Linked DNA regions of Minwuia thermotolerans. Each later gene encodes a partner of the first gene's protein in a complex. Links are inferred from orthologs where the notes say so. Each region holds a gene or a part of one and is shown in the gene's direction. Other genes may lie near its edges.

Evidence for each region.
Region 2: the proteins of CWC60_RS09785 (region 1) and hfq are in contact, whole or in part, in a crystal structure (PDB 3VU3), measured with the Escherichia coli proteins. The link is inferred for Minwuia thermotolerans from one-to-one orthologs.

The regions. Positions count from the first base shown.
Region 1 is NZ_PIGG01000031.1:402,652-411,879, forward strand. Bases 49-2,962 are described here. They hold CWC60_RS09785 (catalase), read left to right. Parts: upstream 49-432; coding sequence 433-2,493; downstream 2,494-2,962. Other genes in these bases: CWC60_RS09780 (dihydrolipoyl dehydrogenase family protein), read left to right, coding at 49-300; CWC60_RS09790 (efflux RND transporter periplasmic adaptor subunit), read left to right, coding at 2,533-2,962. In the rest of the region: more of CWC60_RS09780, read left to right, coding at 1-48; more of CWC60_RS09790, read left to right, coding at 2,963-3,645; CWC60_RS09795 (efflux RND transporter permease subunit), read left to right, coding at 3,642-6,779; CWC60_RS09800 (CheR family methyltransferase), read left to right, coding at 6,957-9,228.
Region 2 is NZ_PIGG01000010.1:184,008-193,238, reverse strand. What follows is about bases 3,370-6,286. They hold hfq (RNA chaperone Hfq), read left to right. Parts: upstream 3,370-4,662; coding sequence 4,663-4,911; downstream 4,912-6,286. Other genes in these bases: CWC60_RS02035 (usg protein), read right to left, coding at 6,251-6,286; hflX (GTPase HflX), read left to right, coding at 4,937-6,238; CWC60_RS02050 (D-amino-acid transaminase), read left to right, coding at 3,600-4,487; CWC60_RS02055 (TrkH family potassium uptake protein), read left to right, coding at 3,370-3,581. Also shown: nitrogen assimilation response regulator NtrX, read left to right, coding at 1-672; Trk system potassium transporter TrkA, read left to right, coding at 727-2,103; more of CWC60_RS02055, read left to right, coding at 2,121-3,369; more of CWC60_RS02035, read right to left, coding at 6,287-6,514; co-chaperone GroES, read left to right, coding at 6,796-7,107; groL (chaperonin GroEL), read left to right, coding at 7,190-8,839; CWC60_RS02020 (DUF4864 domain-containing protein), read left to right, coding at 9,002-9,231. UniProt on the Escherichia coli protein: RNA chaperone that binds small regulatory RNA (sRNAs) and mRNAs to facilitate mRNA translational regulation in response to envelope stress, environmental stress and changes in metabolite concentrations.

The DNA.
Region 1 (9,228 bases):
CCCCTGGCCGACAACGACCGCGCCAGGGCCGAGCGCCGCACCGAAGGACTGGCCAAGGCAGTCGTGCACAAGGGCCGCGTCATCGGCGCCGGCATCGTCGGGCCCGGCGCCGGCGACCTGATCGGCATCTGGGCGCTGGCTGTGAAGAAGCGGATGAAGGTTGCCGATCTCGCCGGCTTCGTCGCCCCCTACCCCACAATGGGCGAAGTCACGAAACGCCTCGCCGGCAGCTACTACACACCGAAGCTGTTTTCGGACCGGACCCGCCGGATCGTACGGCTTCTCGCCCGCTTCGGCTGAGCCGTCCGGCCCCCCGGCGTGCGTCCGATTGACCCTCTTTGAAACGATTCCCGGCTGCTCACCTACCGCAAAGTAACGACCCCACACTTCGAACGATGGGGCGGACCACCGAGCGGTACAAGGAACAGCGTCATGAAGGAACTCCCCAGGGGCAAGGGCGGCGAGACCCACCAGAAGGCGAAGGGCGAACAGATGACCACCGCCCAGGGCGCGCCCGTTTCAGACGATCAGAACTGGCTCAAGGCCGGCGAACGCGGCCCCTCGCTGATGGAGGACCAGGTCGCCCGGGAGAAGATCTTCCACTTCGACCACGAGCGCATCCCCGAGCGCGTCGTCCACGCCCGGGGCTATGGCGTGCACGGCCATTTCGAACTGACCGAGCCGATCCCCGAACTATCGAAGGCCGACCTGTTCCAGCGCCGGGGCGAGAAGACGCCGGTCTTCGTGCGGTTCTCCACCGTCGCCGGCAGCAAGGGCTCCCCCGATCTCGCCCGCGACGTGCGCGGCTTCGCCACCAAGTTCTACACGAAGGAAGGCAACTGGGATCTGGTGGGCAACAACATCCCCGTCTTCTTCATTCAGGACGCCATCAAGTTCCCCGACCTGATCCACGCCGCCAAACCCGAACCGGATCGTGGCTTTCCGCAGGCGCAGACGGCGCACGACAATTTCTGGGACTTCATCTCGCTCAGTCCGGAGTCGATGCACATGGTCATGTGGATCATGTCGGACCGCACGATCCCACGCTCCTTCCGTTTCATGGAGGGGTTCGGCGTCCATACCTTCCGGCTGGTCAACGCCGAGGGGGAATCGCACTTCGTGAAGTTCCACTGGAAGCCGAAGCTGGGGCTTCAGTCAGTGGTCTGGAACGAGGCGCTGAAGATCAACGGCATGGACCCGGACTTCCACCGCCGCGACATGTGGGATTCGATCGACGCCGGCGACTATCCCGAGTGGGAGCTTGGCGTCCAGGTCTTCGACGAGGATTTCGCCGAACGCTTCGAGTTCGACGTTCTCGATTCGACGAAGATCATCCCCGAGGAGCAGGTGCCGGTCCGCACCATCGGACGGCTGGTGCTCGACAACAATGTCGAGAATTTCTTCGCCGAGACGGAGCAGGTCGCCTTCTGCACCCAGAACATTGTCCCCGGCATCGACTTCACCAACGATCCCCTGCTGCAGGGCCGCAACTTCTCCTATCTCGACACCCAGTTGAAGCGGCTGGGCAGCACCAATTTCACCCACCTGCCGATCAACGCGCCGAAATGCCCGGTCCGCCACTACCAGCAGGACGGCCACATGGCGATGCGCAACCCCACCGGCCGCGCCAACTACGAACCCAACAGCTGGGACGAGGAGAGCGGGCCGCGGGAAAATCCGAACAAGGGTTTCGAGAGCTATCCGGAGAATGTGGGCGGCCCGAAGGCGCGCGTCCGCTCCGAGACCTTCGCCGACTATTACAGCCAGGCGCGGCAGTTCTACGTCAGCCAGACTGCGGTCGAGCAGCGCCACATCGCCGACGCCCTGACCTTCGAACTCTCCAAGTGCGACCGCGGCGACATCCGCGAACGCATGGTCGGGCATCTCCAGAACATCGACGACGCCCTGGCGAAACAGGTCGCCGCCGGCCTGGGCATGGACGGCCTGCCCGAGAAGATCAAGCCGGCCCGGGAGCCGGTCACGGACCTGCCGCCCTCCGACGCGCTGTCGATTCTGAAGAACGGCCCGGCCAGCTTCGCCGGTCGCCGGCTCGGCCTCTACGTCTCCGACGGCGCCGACGCGGAACTCGTTGCCGCAATCCGCTCCGCGGCCGAGGCTGAGGGGACGAAGGTCGCCATCGTCGCGCCGCACATTTCGGGCGCGAAACTCTCCGACGGCACGGCGCTGGCGGCGGACGAGAAGATCGACGGCGGACCGTCAGTGGTCTTCGACGCCGTCGCGCTGGTCATGCCGTCCAACACCGCCGAACAGGTGAAGCAGGACAAGCCAACAGTCGACTTCGTCAGCGACGCCTTCGCCCACGCCAAGTTCATCGCCTATGGCGAGCAGGCCCGCCCCGTGCTCGAAGCGGCGATCGGACCCGAGCTGGACAGCGGCTGCATGAAGGTCGCCGACGCCGGCGACGCCCGCGCCTTCATCGAGAAATGCCGGGCGCTGCGATTCTGGGACCGGGAGGCCGACTACCTGCCCTGAACAGCCGCCGCCAACGGCCAGGAAAGGACTCGTCCGCACATGAAGAGGATTGTGGCCGCAGCCGCGGCGGCGCTCGTTCTCGCCGCCGTGGCCGCGTGCTTCGTCTACTGGGACACGGTCCGGTCCTGGCTGCCGCAGGAGGTTGCCGCCGTCCTCGGCGCCGAGACTGAGGATGGCGGCGGCGAGAGAGACCGGTCCGCCGTCGCGGTCCGTCTCGCTCCGGTGGAACTGGCGACCGCCCTCGACCGCTTCGAAACCAGCGCGGAAGTAACCGCCGCCGAAGCCGTCGAGATCACCTCCGAGGTCGCCGGGCGCGTCGAAACGGTGTTGGTGGAGGATGGCCAGCGTCTCGAGAAGGGCGCGCCCGTCATCCGCTTCGACGATGCCTCCGAACAGGCCGCCGTGAACGCCGCGCGCGCCGCCCTGGCCGAGGCGGAAGCGGCGCTCGGGCGCTCGCAGTTCCTGTTCGAGAAAGGAGTCGCGACCGAAGCGCGGCTGGAAACCGACCGGGCGGCCCGTTCGACGGCGCGCGCCGAGCTCGAAGCGGCCCAGGCCCGGCTGGAGGACCGCAGGGTCCGCGCGCCCTTCGCCGGCGAGGTGGGCTTCGTCGCCGTCGATGAGGGGGCTTATCTGAGCCCGGGCCAGGAGATCGTCAGACTGAAGACGACCGACGACCTGCGCCTGCGCTTCGACCTGCCGCTGGAGGTCGCCGAACAGGCCGCCGGGATCGGCGCTCTGCGCCTCGTCTCGGGCCCCGAGGGCTGCCGGCAGGCGCGGCTTCTCACCGTGTCGCCGCTCGGCGACCCGACCAGCCGCACGCGCCGTTTCGAGGCCGCGCTGCCCGACGGCTGCGACCTGACGCCCGGCGCCTTCATCACCGTCGCGGCGGTTACCGGGCGCTGCCCCGAGGCGGTCTTCGTGCCGCACAAGGCCGTCGAACGGCGGGGTTTCGAAAGCTTCGTCTTCCGCGCCGAGGAAACGGACGCGGGTCTGAAGGCGCGCCGGACGCTGGTGAAGACCGGTGTCCTGACCGGCCGAAGGATCGAGATCCGCGAGGGACTGGACGAAGGCGACCGGGTGGTCGCCGAGGGCCTGCAGAAGATCGAGGACGGGGCCGCCATCCGGCCCGCCGGGGAGGAGGCGCGGCGATGACCCTGTCCGAACGGGCCGTCCGCCGACCCGTGCTCGCGGTGGTTGCGGCGCTGCTGATCCTGGTCCTGGGGGTCACCGCGGCGCTGCGCCTGCCGGTCCGGGAATATCCCGATATCGATCCGCCCCAGGTATCGGTTTCCATCGTCTATCCGGGCGCATCGGCGGAGGTGGTCGAGCGCGACGTCACCCAGGTCGTCGAGGACAATCTCAACGGCATCGACGGCGTGGACCTGATCGATTCCACCTCGCGCGCAGGGTTCGCCCAGATCACGATCGCCTTCGAACTCTACCGCGATCTCGACGCCGCCGCCGCGGACGTGCGCGACAGGGTCTCTGCGGTGCGCGGCGAACTGCCCGACGAGGCGGAGGAAGCCATCATCCGCAAGGCCAGCGCCCAGGCCGACGCCATGATGTGGCTGACCCTGACCTCGTCGGAACGCGACCGCCGCGCCCTCACCGACTTCGCCATCCGCAATCTTGTCGACCGCCTGTCGATTCTGCGCGGCGTCAGCCAGGTGATCGTCGGCGGCGAGCGGCGCTACGCCATGCGCGTCTGGCTGGACCGCGAGCGGATGGCCGCCCGCGGCGTCACGGTGAGCGACGTCGCCACCGCGCTGCGCCGGGAGAACCTGGAAGCGCCCGCCGGCCGCATCGAGGCCGAAAGCCGCGAGTTCACCGTCCGCGTCGACACCCAGTTGCCGGACCGGGAAGCCTTCCGGGATCTCGTGCTGCGCGCAAACCCGGACGGCACAGTACGCCTGGGCGACGTCGCGGCGGTCGAGCTGGGGGCCGAGGACGACCGCTCTGCCGTCTTCCGCTCCGGCGAACCCGCCGTGGGCCTGGGGGTGGTGCGCCAGTCGGGCTCCAACACGCTGGCCGTCGCCGAACGGGTGCGGGCAGAGCTGGACGCGCTGGAGCCGCAGATCCCCGCCGACATCGACCTCGCGGTCTCCTACGACCAGTCCGCCTTCATCGAGGGATCGATCCGCGAGGTGGTGAAAACCCTGCTGATCACCATCGCTCTGGTGATCGCCGTGGTCTATCTCGCCCTGGGTTCCCTGCGCGGCACGCTGGTGCCGGCCTCGACCATCCCGGTTTCCGCCATCGGCGCCTTCGCGGTGATGTACGCCGCCGGCTTCACCATCAACACCCTGACCCTGCTGGCGCTGGTGCTGGCCATCGGCCTGGTCGTCGACGACGCCATCGTGGTGCTGGAGAACGTCACGCGGAAACGCGAAGAGGGCGAGCCCGCCCTGGCCGCGGGCGTCCGGGGCGCGAGCGAAGTCTTCATGGCCGTCGTCGCGACAACCACCGTGCTCGCCGCCGTGCTGCTGCCCATCGCGGCGCTGACCGGCTTTGTCGGGCGGCTGTTCACCGAATTCGCCATCACCTTGACGGCGGCGGTCGTGTTCTCCTCCTTCCTGGCGCTGACGCTGGGCGCCATGCTCGCCTCGCGCACGGTGCAGGCCGGCAGCCGCGGCAATGGCGGCAACCCGGTGACGCGGCTGTTCACCGGCGCGCTGGCCCGGGCGGAGAAGGGCTATGCCGGCCTCGCCCGGCGTCTGCTCGCGGCGCCGTGGCTGGTGGCCCTTATCGCGGTCGTGCTGGGCGCGTCGGGCTACCTGCTCTTCACCAGCCTGCCCGGCAAGCTGGCGCCGACGGAGGACCGCGGCGCCTTCCTCATCCCGGTCTCCGCACCCGAGGGGGCCACCCTGGCCGAGACGAAGGATGCCGTGGCGAAGATCGCTGCCATCCTGCAGCCGCACATGGGCGCGGACGGCCCGATCGCCGACACCATCTCCATCGTCGGCACGGGCAATCAGGGCCCGGCGCAGGTCACCGAAGCCTTCATCATCGCCAAGCTGAAACCCTGGGGCGAACGCGACATCAGCCAGCAGAACCTGGTTGCCGAGGTCACCGGCCCGATCCTGGCGCTGCCCGACGCCGAGGCCGTGCCGATCAGCCCCGCGTCCCTGACGCCGGAAGGCTTCGGCAAGCCGATCCAGTTCGTCATCCAGGGCCCCGGCTACGCGGAAGCCTATCGCTGGGCGCGGATGGTGGCCGCGAACGCCCGCGAAAGCGGACTGGTCCGGAATCTGGAGGTCGAGTTCAGCCGCCGCAGCCCCGAGATCGCGCTCGCCGTGGACCGCCGGCTGGCCGCGGACCTGGGGCTTTCGGCAGCCCGCATCGGCGAGGCGCTGCGCATCTTTCTGGGCGGCGACGACATCACCGAATTCTACCGCGACGGCGAAACCTATCAGGTCATGGTCCGCGGACGGGACGCCGACCGGAGGAACCGCGGCGACATCGGCGCCCTGCAGGTCCGCAACGCCGAAGGCGAAATGGTGCCGCTCGCCGCCGTGATCGCGACCGAAACCATCGGCAGCGCCACCAGCTACCGGCGGATCGACCGGCGGCCCTCGGTCGTCCTCTCCGCCGTCCCGGCCGAAGGCGCCGATCTGGCGCGCATCCTGGCGGAACTCGACCGGATTGCCGCCGAGCGGCTGCCGCCCGAAGCCGGCACCGCCTATCTCGGGCTTTCGCGCGACTTCGCCGAATCCAGCGCCGGGGTCATGGCCGTCTTCGCCATGGCGCTGGTGGTGGTCTATCTGGTGCTGGCGGCCCTGTTCTCGGGCTTCCACTATCCGCTGACCGTCATGCTGGCGGTGCCGCTGGCGCTGACCGCGGCGCTGGCGGCGCTCTGGGCCGGCGGCTTCAGCCTCAACATCTTCAGCCAGATCGGCTTGCTGCTCGCCATCGGCCTGCTGGCCAAGAACGCTATCCTCGTCGTCGACTTCGCCAACCGCCGCCGCAAGGACGGCGATGACTTGGAGACCGCGACCCTGGACGCCGCGCGCACGCGCTTCCGCCCGGTGGTGATGACCTCGATCGCGACGCTGTTCGGCGCCCTCCCGCTGGCGCTGGCGACCGGCCCGGGCGCCGAGAGCCGATCTGTCATCGGCATCACCGTGATGGCGGGCGTCGCAGGGGCGACACTGATCACGCTGCTGATCGTGCCCGGCCTCTACAGGCTGATCGCGCCCTGGAGCGGCGCCCCGGGCGCCACCAGCCGCCGCGTCGACCGCGAACTGGCCGAAAGCGGCGGCGACGGACCACCGGAACAGGCCGGATGACGGGAGCCCTCGATGCGGCTCCGCCGGCCCGACCTTGCCTTGAAGGTCCAGAAGCGCGAAGGTGTTCCGGAAAAGAAATAATGGTCGGAGCGGGATTACCGCGCGCAAGCTCGACGGTCCCATCACGATTCACGCCTCCGCGTCCCGACGCTGCGGCGTCGCGATCCGGGCAGGGAGATGAACGAAAAGACAGGCGACAGTTTCGCTGTGGTCGCCCTTGGCGGTTCCGCGGGGGCCCTTGCGGCCTATCAGGCGTTTTTCAGGGCGCTCGACGAGAAGATCGGCGAAGACGGGACGGCGGATATCGCCTTTCTGGTCATCCCCCATCTCTCGCCCGACCACGAAAGCATGATGGCGGAAATCCTGCAGTCGGCGACGCGGCTGCCGGTGCGGTCGATCACCGGGGAAACGGCGATCCGGGCCGGGCATGTCCATGTCCTGCTGCCCGGACAGACCCTGGACGTGCGCGACGGCCGCCTGCTGCCGAAGGACCGGGCCGCCGGCGCGGCGCACCATCCGGTGGACGACATCTTCACCGCCCTGGCGCAGGACGTGGGCGCGCGGACCATCGCCGCGGTCCTGTCCGGCACCGGCGCCAACGGCTCGGCTGGCCTCGCCGCAGTGCGCGAGCACAACGGACTCGTGCTGGCGCAGACCCCGGAGTCGGCCGAGTTCCCGGAGATGCCGCAGAACGCGATCCAGACCGGTCTGGTCGACGCGATCCGCGCCCCGGCGGAGATGGCCGGCCTGATCGTCCGCTACGCCGCCAACGGCCACGGGGGCCGGGACGATATCGCCCTGCGCGACCACGATGCGGCCGGCGACAATTCCGACGACCTTTCGTCCGACGGCCAACGGCGGCTGGGCGCGGTCATCAACGCCATCCGGTCGGAAACCGGGCTGGATTTCACGCCCTACAAGAACGGGACCCTGCAACGGCGCATCGAACGACGGCTGCAGTTGAGCGGCGGCGCGTTCGAGGACTACGTGGCCCGGCTCGACGGCGATCCGGAGGAGGTCCGTGCGCTGGCCAACGACCTGCTGATCTCGGTGACGGGCTTCTTCCGCGATCCCCCGGCCTGGGACATGCTGCTGGAACGGGCGATCCGCCCGATCGTTCAGTCCGAACAGGGCGACGTGGTGCGCGCCTGGGTGGCCGGCTGCGCCTCGGGCGAGGAAGCCTATACGCTGGCGATCCTGCTGCGCGAGGAAATGGAGGCGCAGCGCCGCCATGGCCGGGTCGAAGTCTTCGCCACCGACATCTCCGAGGCCGCGGTGGCGCGCGCGCGCCAGGGCGTCTACCCGGCCGCCGCCGTACAGGCGTTGAGCGAGAAGCGCCAGCACAGGTATTTCCAACGCGAGGGCGACACCGTGCGGGTGCGCCCGGAACTGCGCGAAAGCGTGGTCTTCGCGGCCCAGAACCTGTTGCAGGATCCGCCCTTCGCCAGGATGGACCTGGTGGTCTGCCGCAACGTGCTGATCTATCTGCGCCCCGAGTTCCAGCGCCGGCTCATCCGCCTGTTCCATTTCTCGCTGCGCCCCGGCGGATACCTCTTCCTGGGCAACGTCGAATCCATTTCCGGCGAGACCGGCCTGTTCGAGGCGATCGACACGGACTCGCGGCTCTACGCGCGGACCGAACCCGCGCACGCCAGCGCCGTGCCGTTTCCCGTGGCCGGAGATCAGGGCGGCGGCAGCAGTGCCACGCCCGCCGCCAGAACCCGGCCGGGCGCAGCGCCGCGCGCGACGGAGCTGACGCTGAAGGCGCTCGCCGACCGCCACGCGCCGCCGTCGGTGCTGATCGATCAGGACTATGAGGTGCTCTACTTCCACGGCGGCGTCGAACGCTATCTCAAGCCGCAGGCGGGCGAGCCCAGCCGCAACCTGCTGCTGCTGCTGCGCGACGGCATGTCGACGCGGCTGCGCAGCGCCGTCGAGCAGGCCCGGGCAAGCGGCGCCGTCCATGTCGAGCCGGCCCAGGCCTCGACGCCCGCCGGCACGATGCCGATCCATATCGAAGTGGCGCCGCTGACCGCCCGGGGCGCCGAGAACCGCTGGCTGGTGAGTTTCGTCGAAAGACCGGAGGCCAGGGCGGCCACCGGCGCGGAAACGGCGCGTTCGGATACCCGCGAACGGGAACTGGAGGAGGAGATCCGGCTGCTGCAGCGGGAACTGGACGCCTGCTCCGCCGAGGCGGGCCGGGCCCAGGAGGACCTGAAGTCCTACAACGAAGAAATCATGTCGATGAACGAGGAGCTTCGGGCCACCAACGAGGAGCTCGAAACCTCCAAGGAGGAACTGCAGTCGCTCAACGAGGAGCTCAACGCGGTCAACAACCAGCTTCGCTCCAAGGTCGAGGCCCTGCGGGAACGCACCAGCGATCTCGACAACCTGTTGAACAGCACCGACGTGCAGACGCTGTTTCTCGATACCGGACTCGCTGTCCGCT
Region 2 (9,231 bases), on another replicon or contig:
GAGGTCTCCGACATGCCGGAGCAGACGCAAAACAAGATCCTGCGCGTCCTGCTCGATCAGACCTTCGAGCGCGTCGGCGGCGGCCGGCCGGTGCGTGTTGACGTGCGGGTCCTGTCGTCCAGCAGCCGCGACCTGCAGGTGGAAGCCGATGACGGCCGCTTCCGCCGCGACCTGTTCCATCGCCTCAATGTGGTGCCGATCCAGACCCCGCCGCTACGCCTGATGCGGGAGGATATCCCGGCCATGGCGCGCTATTTCGTGCAGCGCAGCGCCGACAGCGCCGGGCTGACGCCGCGCACCATCGACGAGGCCGCGATGGCGGCGCTGCAGGCCTATGACTGGCCGGGCAATGCGCGCCAGCTCCGCAATGTCGTCGAACAGCTGCTCATCATGGCGCCGGGCGAGGCGCGCGCGCCGATCACCGTCGAGATGCTGCCGGTCGAGATCACCAACCCGGCGGCGGCGACGCTCAGGCCGGAAACCAGCCAGGAGATCATGGCCATGCCGCTGAGAGAAGCGCGCGAGGTCTTCGAGCGCGAATACCTGCTGGCCCAGATCGAACGCTTCGGCGGCAACGTCACCAAGACCGCAGCCTTTGTCGGCATGGAACGGTCGGCCCTGCACCGCAAGCTGAAACTGCTGGGCGTGGGCGGGGAACGCGGCGCCCGCTGAACCGGCATTTAAGGGCTGTTCCGCACCCGCGTGAAACAGGCTAACGTCCGCGCCATGAAAGTGATCGTCTGCGGCGCGGGTCAGGTCGGCTCCAACATCGCCCGCCATCTGGCGGAAGAACAGAACGACGTGACCATCATCGACCAGTCGCCCGAACTGATCCGGAGGATCAGTGAGGCCTACGACGTGCGCGGCCTGGTGGGATTCGCCTCCCACCCGGACATGCTCGACCGCGCCGGCGCGGCGGACGCTGAGATGCTGATCGCCGTGACCTTCGCCGACGAGGTCAACATGGTCGCCTGCCAGGTGGCCCATTCGATCTTCAACGTGCCGACAAAGATCGCCCGCATCCGGGCGCAGAACTATCTCCGGCCGTCGTTCAGCCATCTGTTCACGCGCGAACACATGCCGATCGACGCCATCATCTCGCCAGAAGTGGAGGTGGCCCACGCGGTCAACCGCGCGCTGCACATGCCCGGCGCCTTCGACATGCTGCCGTTCGCGGACGACAGGGTGCGCATGATCGGCGTGCGCATCGAGGATGACTGCCCGATCGCCCATCAGCCGCTGCGGCAGCTCACGGAACTCTTCCCGAATCTCAACATCATCGTCACCGGCATCAACCGCGGCGAGAAGCTGTTCGTGCCGTCGCCGACCGACCAGATGCTGCCTGGCGACGACGTCTATTTCGTGGTCGACACCCAGCATGCGCGCCGCGCCATGCCGCTGTTCGGTCACGAGGAGCACGACGCCCACCGCATCGTCATCGTGGGCGGCGGCAATATCGGGCTGGTGCTGGGGCGCGATCTGGAGCAGGAGAAGGACCGGGTCAACCTGAAGGTGATCGAATCGGACCGCAGCCGGGCGGAGTTCGTGGCGGATCGCCTCGAAAGCGCTGTTGTGCTCTGCGGCGACGCCCTGGACGCCGAGCTCCTCGAAGAAGCCAACATTTCCAACGCCCACGCGATCGTGGCGCTGACGAACGACGACGAGACCAACATCCTGGTCTCACTGATGGCCAAGCAGCTCGGCTGCGAGAAGGCGATCGCCCTGGTCAACAACAAGGCCTACGAGGCGCTGGTCGGCTCGCTCGGCATCGACGTGGCCGTCAACCCGCGCGCCACCACCGTCTCGTCGATCCTGCAGCACGTCCGCCGTGGCCGGATCCGGCGTATTTACTCGATCCGCGACGGCGCCGCCGAGGTGATGGAGGCCGAGGCGCTGGAAACCTCGCTGCTGATCGGCAAGCCGCTGCGGGAAGTGGAGCTGCCGGCAGGCGTCATCGTCGGCGCGATCGTACGCGGCCCCCAGGTGCTCAAGCCGCGGGGCTCTATGGTGATCCAGCGCAAGGACCGGGTGATCCTGTTCGCGCTTCGCGAGAGCGTGAAGAAGCTGGAGAGCATGCTGTCTGCGGGCCTGCGGTTCTTCTGATGCCCGGGGCCTGAGCCATGGCGCTGACCGCGGTGCTGTCGGTTCTCGGCTGGTCGATGGTCATCTTCGCCCTGACCATGATCTTCCCGATCGGTATCGCCCTGTTCCATGGGGAGGTCGGCACCTGGCCGGTCTTTCTCACCACCATCCTGATCACGGGCATGTTCGGCGGCGCGCTGACCCTCGCCTCGCTCGGCGGCAGACAGCGCGCAGCGGGGCGGCGGGAAGCATTTCTGCTGGCCTGCCTCATCTGGACCGTGCTGCCCATGTTCGGCGCGATTCCCTTCGCCAACCTGGTTGGGCCGCTGGACGGCTATCTGGAGGCGATGTCGGGCCTGACCACGACGGGCTACAGCGTCTTCGCCACGCCGGAGCTGCTGCCGCGTTCGATGCTGTTCTGGCGCGCCGAACTGCAGTGGATCGGCGGTCTGGCGACGATAATGCTGGCGGTCGTGCTGCTGGGCCTGTTCGGTCTGGGCGGTCTGGCGGTCTACCGCAGCGCCATCCCCTCAGGCGATGCGAACACCCTGGTCGCGCGGCTGAAGGACACCCTGTCGGCGGTCTGGTGGGTCTACGTCATCATCACCCTGGCCTGCGCGGTCCTGCTGTGGGTTTCCGGCGTCCAGGCCTTTCATGCCGTCTGCTACGCCATGTCCACCGTCTCTACCGGCGGGTTCACCACCAGCACGAACGGCGTCGCAGGCCTGTCATCCTTCGCGCAGGGCGTCCTGGTCGTCTTCATGCTCGGCTCGGCGCTGAACTTCACCCTGCACTGGGCGGCGTTCCACGGCCGCTTCAGGGTCTACCGCGAGGATCCGGAGATCCGCGCCTTCGGACGGCTGTGCGGCATCTCCGCACTGATGGCGGGTCTCATCATCTGGGGCATGACGGAACTGGATCTCGCCAGCAGCCTTGGCCAGGCAATCTTCGCAGTGGCCGCGGTCGCCTCGACCACCGGCTTCTTCGGTCTGGAGACCGATCAGGGCATCATCACGGGCTCCTGGCCGACGCCGCTGTCGATCCTGTTGCTGATGATCATGATGGTGGGGGGCGCTGCAGGCTCGACCGCCGGCGGTTTCAAGCTGATGCGCTTCGCGCTGCTGATTCGCCAGGGCGGGGCGGAACTCACACGGCTGTCCTATCCCAATGCGGTCACCATCGTGACCTATGGCGGCTACTGGGTGGAGCCGCCGGTGCTGCGCGCCACATGGAACTTCCTGATGCTGTTCATGCTCTCGGTGGCCATCCTGGCGGTGGTGATCGATCTGGATGGCCATGACCTGGCGACGGCGCTGGCCCTGGCCGTCGGCGCGCTCAGCAACGCTGGCCCCGCCGCCACCTATGTCACTGTCGAAGCGGTGGCCATCGGCGAACTCGATCCGGTGTCGAAAATCGCTATCATTGCGGGCATGCTGGCCGGCCGGCTGGAACTGCTCGCGCTGCTCGGCCTGTTTTCCCCCTCGTTCTGGGGGCGCTGAAATCGATGGATTGCTGACTTGACCAGAATTGCCTTCGTCAACGGCCAGTACGTGCCGCACCAGTCCGCCGCCGTCCACGTGGAGGACCGGGGCTACCAGTTTTCCGACGGCGTCTACGAGGTCATCCCCATCGTCGACGGCCGGCAGATCGATGGCGTTGGCCATGTCGAGCGGCTGGCGCGCAGCCTTCGCGAACTGCGCATCGACCGGCCGATGTCCGATCGGGCGCTGAACCTGGTCATCGAGGAGGTGGTGCGCCGCAACCGCGTGCGCGACGGCTTCGTCTATATCCAGGTCACCCGCGGCGTCGCGGCGCGCGACCACGGTTTTCCCCGGGACGCCCAGCCAGCTGTCGTCATCTATGCCCGGCCCAAGGCCGCCGATGCCCGGCGCAAGGCCGCCGCCGAGGGCGTGGCCGTGATCACGGTGCCGGACCAGCGCTGGACCCGGCGGGACATCAAGACCGTGTCGCTGCTGCCGAATTGCCTGGCCAAGCAGTCCGCACGTGAGGCCGGCGCCTACGAGGCCTTCATGGTCGACGGTGACGGCATGATCACGGAAGGCAGTTCGACCAACGCCTGGATCGTCGACCAGTCGGGCCGCCTGGTTACCCGGCCGGCCTCCAGCGACATCCTGAACGGGATCACCCGGCTGGCGCTGATGAAGCTGGCCCGGGAAACGGATATCGAGATCGAGGAACGGCCCTTCTCCGTCGAGGAACTGAAGACCGCGCGGGAGGTCTTTCTCACCAGCGCCAGCGGCATGGCGCTGCCCGTGGTCCGCGTTGACGACCGCGAGATCGGCAACGGCCGTCCCGGCAGTGTGTCCTCGCGCGTGGTTGACATGTTCGAACGCTATGTGGCTGGATCGGACACGGAAGCGGCGGCTGGCATGACAGTAGCGTGACATCGCGTACCAATGTCGCGACCAGCGCGTTTCGACTTGCTCGGAAACGCGCCGCTCCCCAGATATCCAGTTGTGGGAGTAGAAAATCTGAATACATATCGGCTTCGTATCCGGGCCGAAGGCAAATCACCGTCGGCGCGTTTCTGCCGGCGCAAGAACAATAGGAACGACGCACATGGCAAGCGAACGTCCACAGAACGTGCAGGACGTCTTCCTCAACCACGTTCGAAAGAACAAGATTCCGCTGACCATCTTCCTGGTGAACGGCGTGAAGCTGCAAGGGATCATCACCTGGTTCGACAATTTCTGCGTCCTGCTGCGGCGCGACGCTCACGTGCAGCTGGTCTACAAGCACGCCATCTCGACGGTGATGCCGGCCCATCCGATCGACCTGTTCGAGGGTGTGCCGGGACAGCCGGACTGACCGCGCTCTCCGGCGGGCGCCGGCTATGAGCGCACCCGAAAATGCCGTCGGTGCGCGCACGATGCTGATCGTCCCCTGGACGCCTGCCGACGCGACGCGCGAATCCGAGGCGATGCTGGCGGAGGCCGTGGGCCTCTGCCGGGCCATAGGGCTCGATATCCGCCACAGCGAGACGATCCGCCTCGATCGGCCGAGACCGGCCACGCTGATCGGCGTCGGCAAGATCGAGGAACTGGCTGCTCTGGTTCAGGCCGAGGATCTGGAACTCGCCGTCTTCGACGCCGCGCTCAGCCCCACGCAGCAACGCAATCTGGAACGCGATCTGAAGGTCAAGGTGATCGACCGCACCGGCCTGATCCTCGAGATCTTCGGGGAGCGGGCGCGGACCCGGGAAGGCCGGCTGCAGGTGGAACTCGCGCATCTCCAGTACCAGCGCAGCCGCCTGGTGCGTTCATGGACCCATCTGGAGCGTCAGCGCGGCGGCGCGGGCTTCATGGGCGGTCCCGGCGAGCGGCAGATCGAGATCGACCGGCGCCTGATCGACGAACGCATCGTCCGCCTGAAGCAGGATCTGGAAAAGGTGCGCCGCACCCGCGAACTGCACCGCAAGCCGCGCCGTGCGGTGCCCTATCCGGTGGTCGCGCTGGTCGGCTACACCAATGCCGGCAAGTCGACGCTGTTCAACCGCCTGAGCGGCGCCGACGTGTTCGCCCGGGATCTGCTGTTCGCGACGCTCGATCCGACCATGCGCTCGGTCCAGCTCGCCGACGGCCGTCCGGTGATCCTCTCGGATACGGTGGGATTCGTGGCCGATCTGCCGACGCAGCTCGTCGCCGCCTTCCGGGCGACTCTGGAGGAAGTCACCGAGGCCGACCTGATCCTGCATGTGCGCGATGCCGCGCAACCCGATTCGGAAGCGCAGGCGGCCGACGTGCACGGCATCCTGAAGACGCTGGGCATCGAGGTCGCGGACAATCCGAATCTGATCGAAGTCTGGAACAAGGCGGATCTGCTCGGGCCCGACGAACGGGCGCATCTCCGCGCCGAGGCCGCGGCGCTGCCTCATCCTGGCGTGCTCATTTCCGCCGTGACGGGGGAGGGGATGGAAGACCTCGCCGCGGAGATCGCCCGGCGGATCGCCCGAGACAGGGTCGAGATCAGCGACGTGGTCGACGCAACCGACGGGCGGGCGCTGGCCTGGCTCTACAGTCATGGCGAAGTGGTCGCGCGGGAGGATGCGGACGACGGTGTTCACGTCACGGTGCGGCTGTCCCCGGCCGATGCCGGCCGCTGGGCCAAGGGCCGGCTGCCGCGTGCCGCCGAGTGAAGGCGCCTTCTGCTAGTGAAGGGTGACGACGGCGTCGCAGTGGTTCAGGGCCACGGGTTTTATCAGTTCGCCGCCGGCGATGCGGACGGAATGCAGCGGCCCCTCGATCTCCGCTTCCCAGAATTCCAGGAACTGCCGTATCCGCGGATAGTCGGGCGCGAGGTCCATGGTCTGCCAGACGAACGTCTGGAGCAGTCCAGGGTGATCGGGCATGTGATAGAGGATTTCGGCGGTGGTCAGCCGGTAACCGGCAAGCTGCATCTCCATGTTCGTCATGGGCAATCTCCTCGATTTCCGATGGCATCGATCTCCATGGTGAGACGAGTTCTCCCATAGAGGCAATAAAAACATCGTTAAATCAATGTGTTAGCAACAGTGTTTCGTGAGTGCTGCCGAGCTGGCGGTGCGGGCTCGATGAAAACTCCGGAATTTTGCGCCGGTCGAGTTGACAGAAGGCTGCGCGGTGGTTATCTCCCGCTCACCTGTCGGCTAGCACTCGAGTAGAGTGAGTGCTAACGGAGGGAATACCAGATAATCCTACCTATGGAGGGTACCAGATGGGCTTTCGGCCTTTGCACGATCGCGTGCTCGTCCGTCGCGTCGAGTCGGAGGAGAAGACCGCGGGCGGCATCATCATTCCCGAGAACGCCAAGGAGAAGCCGAGCGAGGGCGAAATCGTCGCCGCCGGTCCGGGCGCGCGCAACGACCGGGGCGAGACCGTCGCCATGGACGTCAAGGCGGGCGACCGGATCCTGTTCGGCAAGTGGTCGGGCACCGAGGTCAAGATCGATGGCGAGGATCTCCTGATCATGAAGGAATCCGACATCCTCGGCGTGATCGAAGGTTCTGCGCAGGCGAAGGCGGCCTGAGCACCGGGATCGCCCGATCCGTGAAATGAAGCGCAGGCCGGACCCGCTGCCGGCCGCGAGCTGTATGGGAGATTGACGAAATATGTCCGTGAAAGACGTGAAATTTGGCATCGACGCCCGCACCAAGATGGCGAAGGGCGTCGAGACCCTGGCCGACGCCGTCAAGGTGACCCTGGGCCCCAAGGGCCGTAATGTGGTCATCGAGAAGTCGTTCGGCGCGCCGCGCATCACCAAGGACGGCGTCACCGTCGCCAAGGAGATCGAACTCAAGGACAAGTTCGAGAACATGGGCGCGCAGATGGTCCGCGAGGTCGCCTCGAGGACCAATGATGAAGCCGGCGACGGCACCACCACCGCTACCGTTCTGGCCGCCTCGATCATGCGCGAAGGCCTGAAGTCGGTTGCTGCCGGCATGAACCCGATGGACCTCAAGCGCGGCATCGACCTGGCCGTCGAGAAGGTCGTGGCCGATCTCAAGAAGCGCTCGACCGACATCACCACCAATTCGCAGGTGGCTCAGGTCGGCACGATCTCCGCCAACGGCGAGACCGACATCGGCGACAAGATCGCCGAGGCGATGGAGAAGGTCGGCAAGGAAGGCGTCATCACCGTCGAGGAGTCCAAGGGTCTGGAGACCGAGCTGGACGTCGTCGAGGGCATGCAGTTCGACCGCGGCTATCTCTCGCCGTACTTCGTGACCAACGCCGAGAAGATGGTTGCCGAGCTCGAGAAGCCCTACATCCTGCTGCACGAGAAGAAGCTGTCCAATCTGCAGCCCATGCTGCCGATTCTGGAGGCTGTCGTTCAGTCCCAGCGTCCGCTGCTGATCATCGCCGAGGACGTCGAGGGCGAGGCCCTGGCGACCCTGGTGGTGAACAAGCTGCGTGGCGGCCTGAAGATCGCCGCCGTCAAGGCGCCGGGCTTCGGCGATCGCCGCAAGGCCATGCTGGAGGACATCGCCATCCTGACGGGCGGCGAGGTGATCTCCGAAGATCTGGGCATCAAGCTGGAGAGCGTCACGCTCGACATGCTGGGCCAGGCCGAGCGCGTCACCATCAACAAGGAAGAAACCACCATCGTTGATGGCTCGGGCGAGAAGGAGAATATCCAGGCTCGCTGCGGCCAGATCCGCAAGCAGATCGACGACACCACCTCCGACTACGACCGCGAGAAGCTGCAGGAGCGGCTGGCCAAGCTGGCCGGCGGCGTTGCGGTGATCAAGGTCGGCGGCGCTTCCGAGATCGAGGTGAAGGAGAAGAAGGACCGCGTCGACGACGCCCTCCACTCCACCCGCGCCGCGGTCGAGGAAGGCATCGTTCCGGGCGGCGGCACCGCGCTGCTCTACGCCACGCGGGCGCTTGAAGGCCTCAAGGGCGCCAACAACGACCAGACCGTGGGCGTCGAGATCGTCCGCCGCGCCCTGCAGGCGCCGGCGCGTCAGATCGCCGAGAACGCCGGTGTCGACGGCGCCGTCGTGGCCGGCAAGCTGCTGGACCAGAAGGACGCCAACTACGGCTTCAACGCCGCGACCGAGAAGTACGAGAACCTGGTCAAGGCCGGTGTCATCGATCCGACCAAGGTGGTTCGCACCGCGCTGCAGGACGCCGCGTCCGTGGCCGGCCTGCTGATCACCACCGAGGCCATGGTCGCCGACCGGCCGGACGACAACAAGTCCTCCGGCGGCGGCATGCCCGACATGGGCGGCATGGGCGGCATGGGCGGCATGATGTAACCGGACGGCAAATCCGTCCGGGCGTCATCGCCCGAATGGCTCGAAGGGGAGGCCGCGTTCCGCAAGGGACGCGGCCTTTCCGCGTTTCGGCCCAGTGAATTGATCCGCCGGCGCCCGTTCTCGCGTATCCTGCCGGCAACGGAACAACCGGAGGATCTGGGCATGTGCATCCGCCTTCACGCCCTCGTGCTGGCGCTCTGTCTCGCCTGGCCGGCGCTGGCCGCGCCCGCCGACGAGATCCGGGCCGTCATCGAGGATCAGATCGCCGCCTTTCGCGCGGGAGACGGCGACCGCGCCTTCGCCCACGCCTCGCCGGCCATACAGGCGAAGTTCGGGTCGCCGGCGAACTTCATGGAAATGGTGCGGACCGGCTATCCGCAGGTCTACCGCCC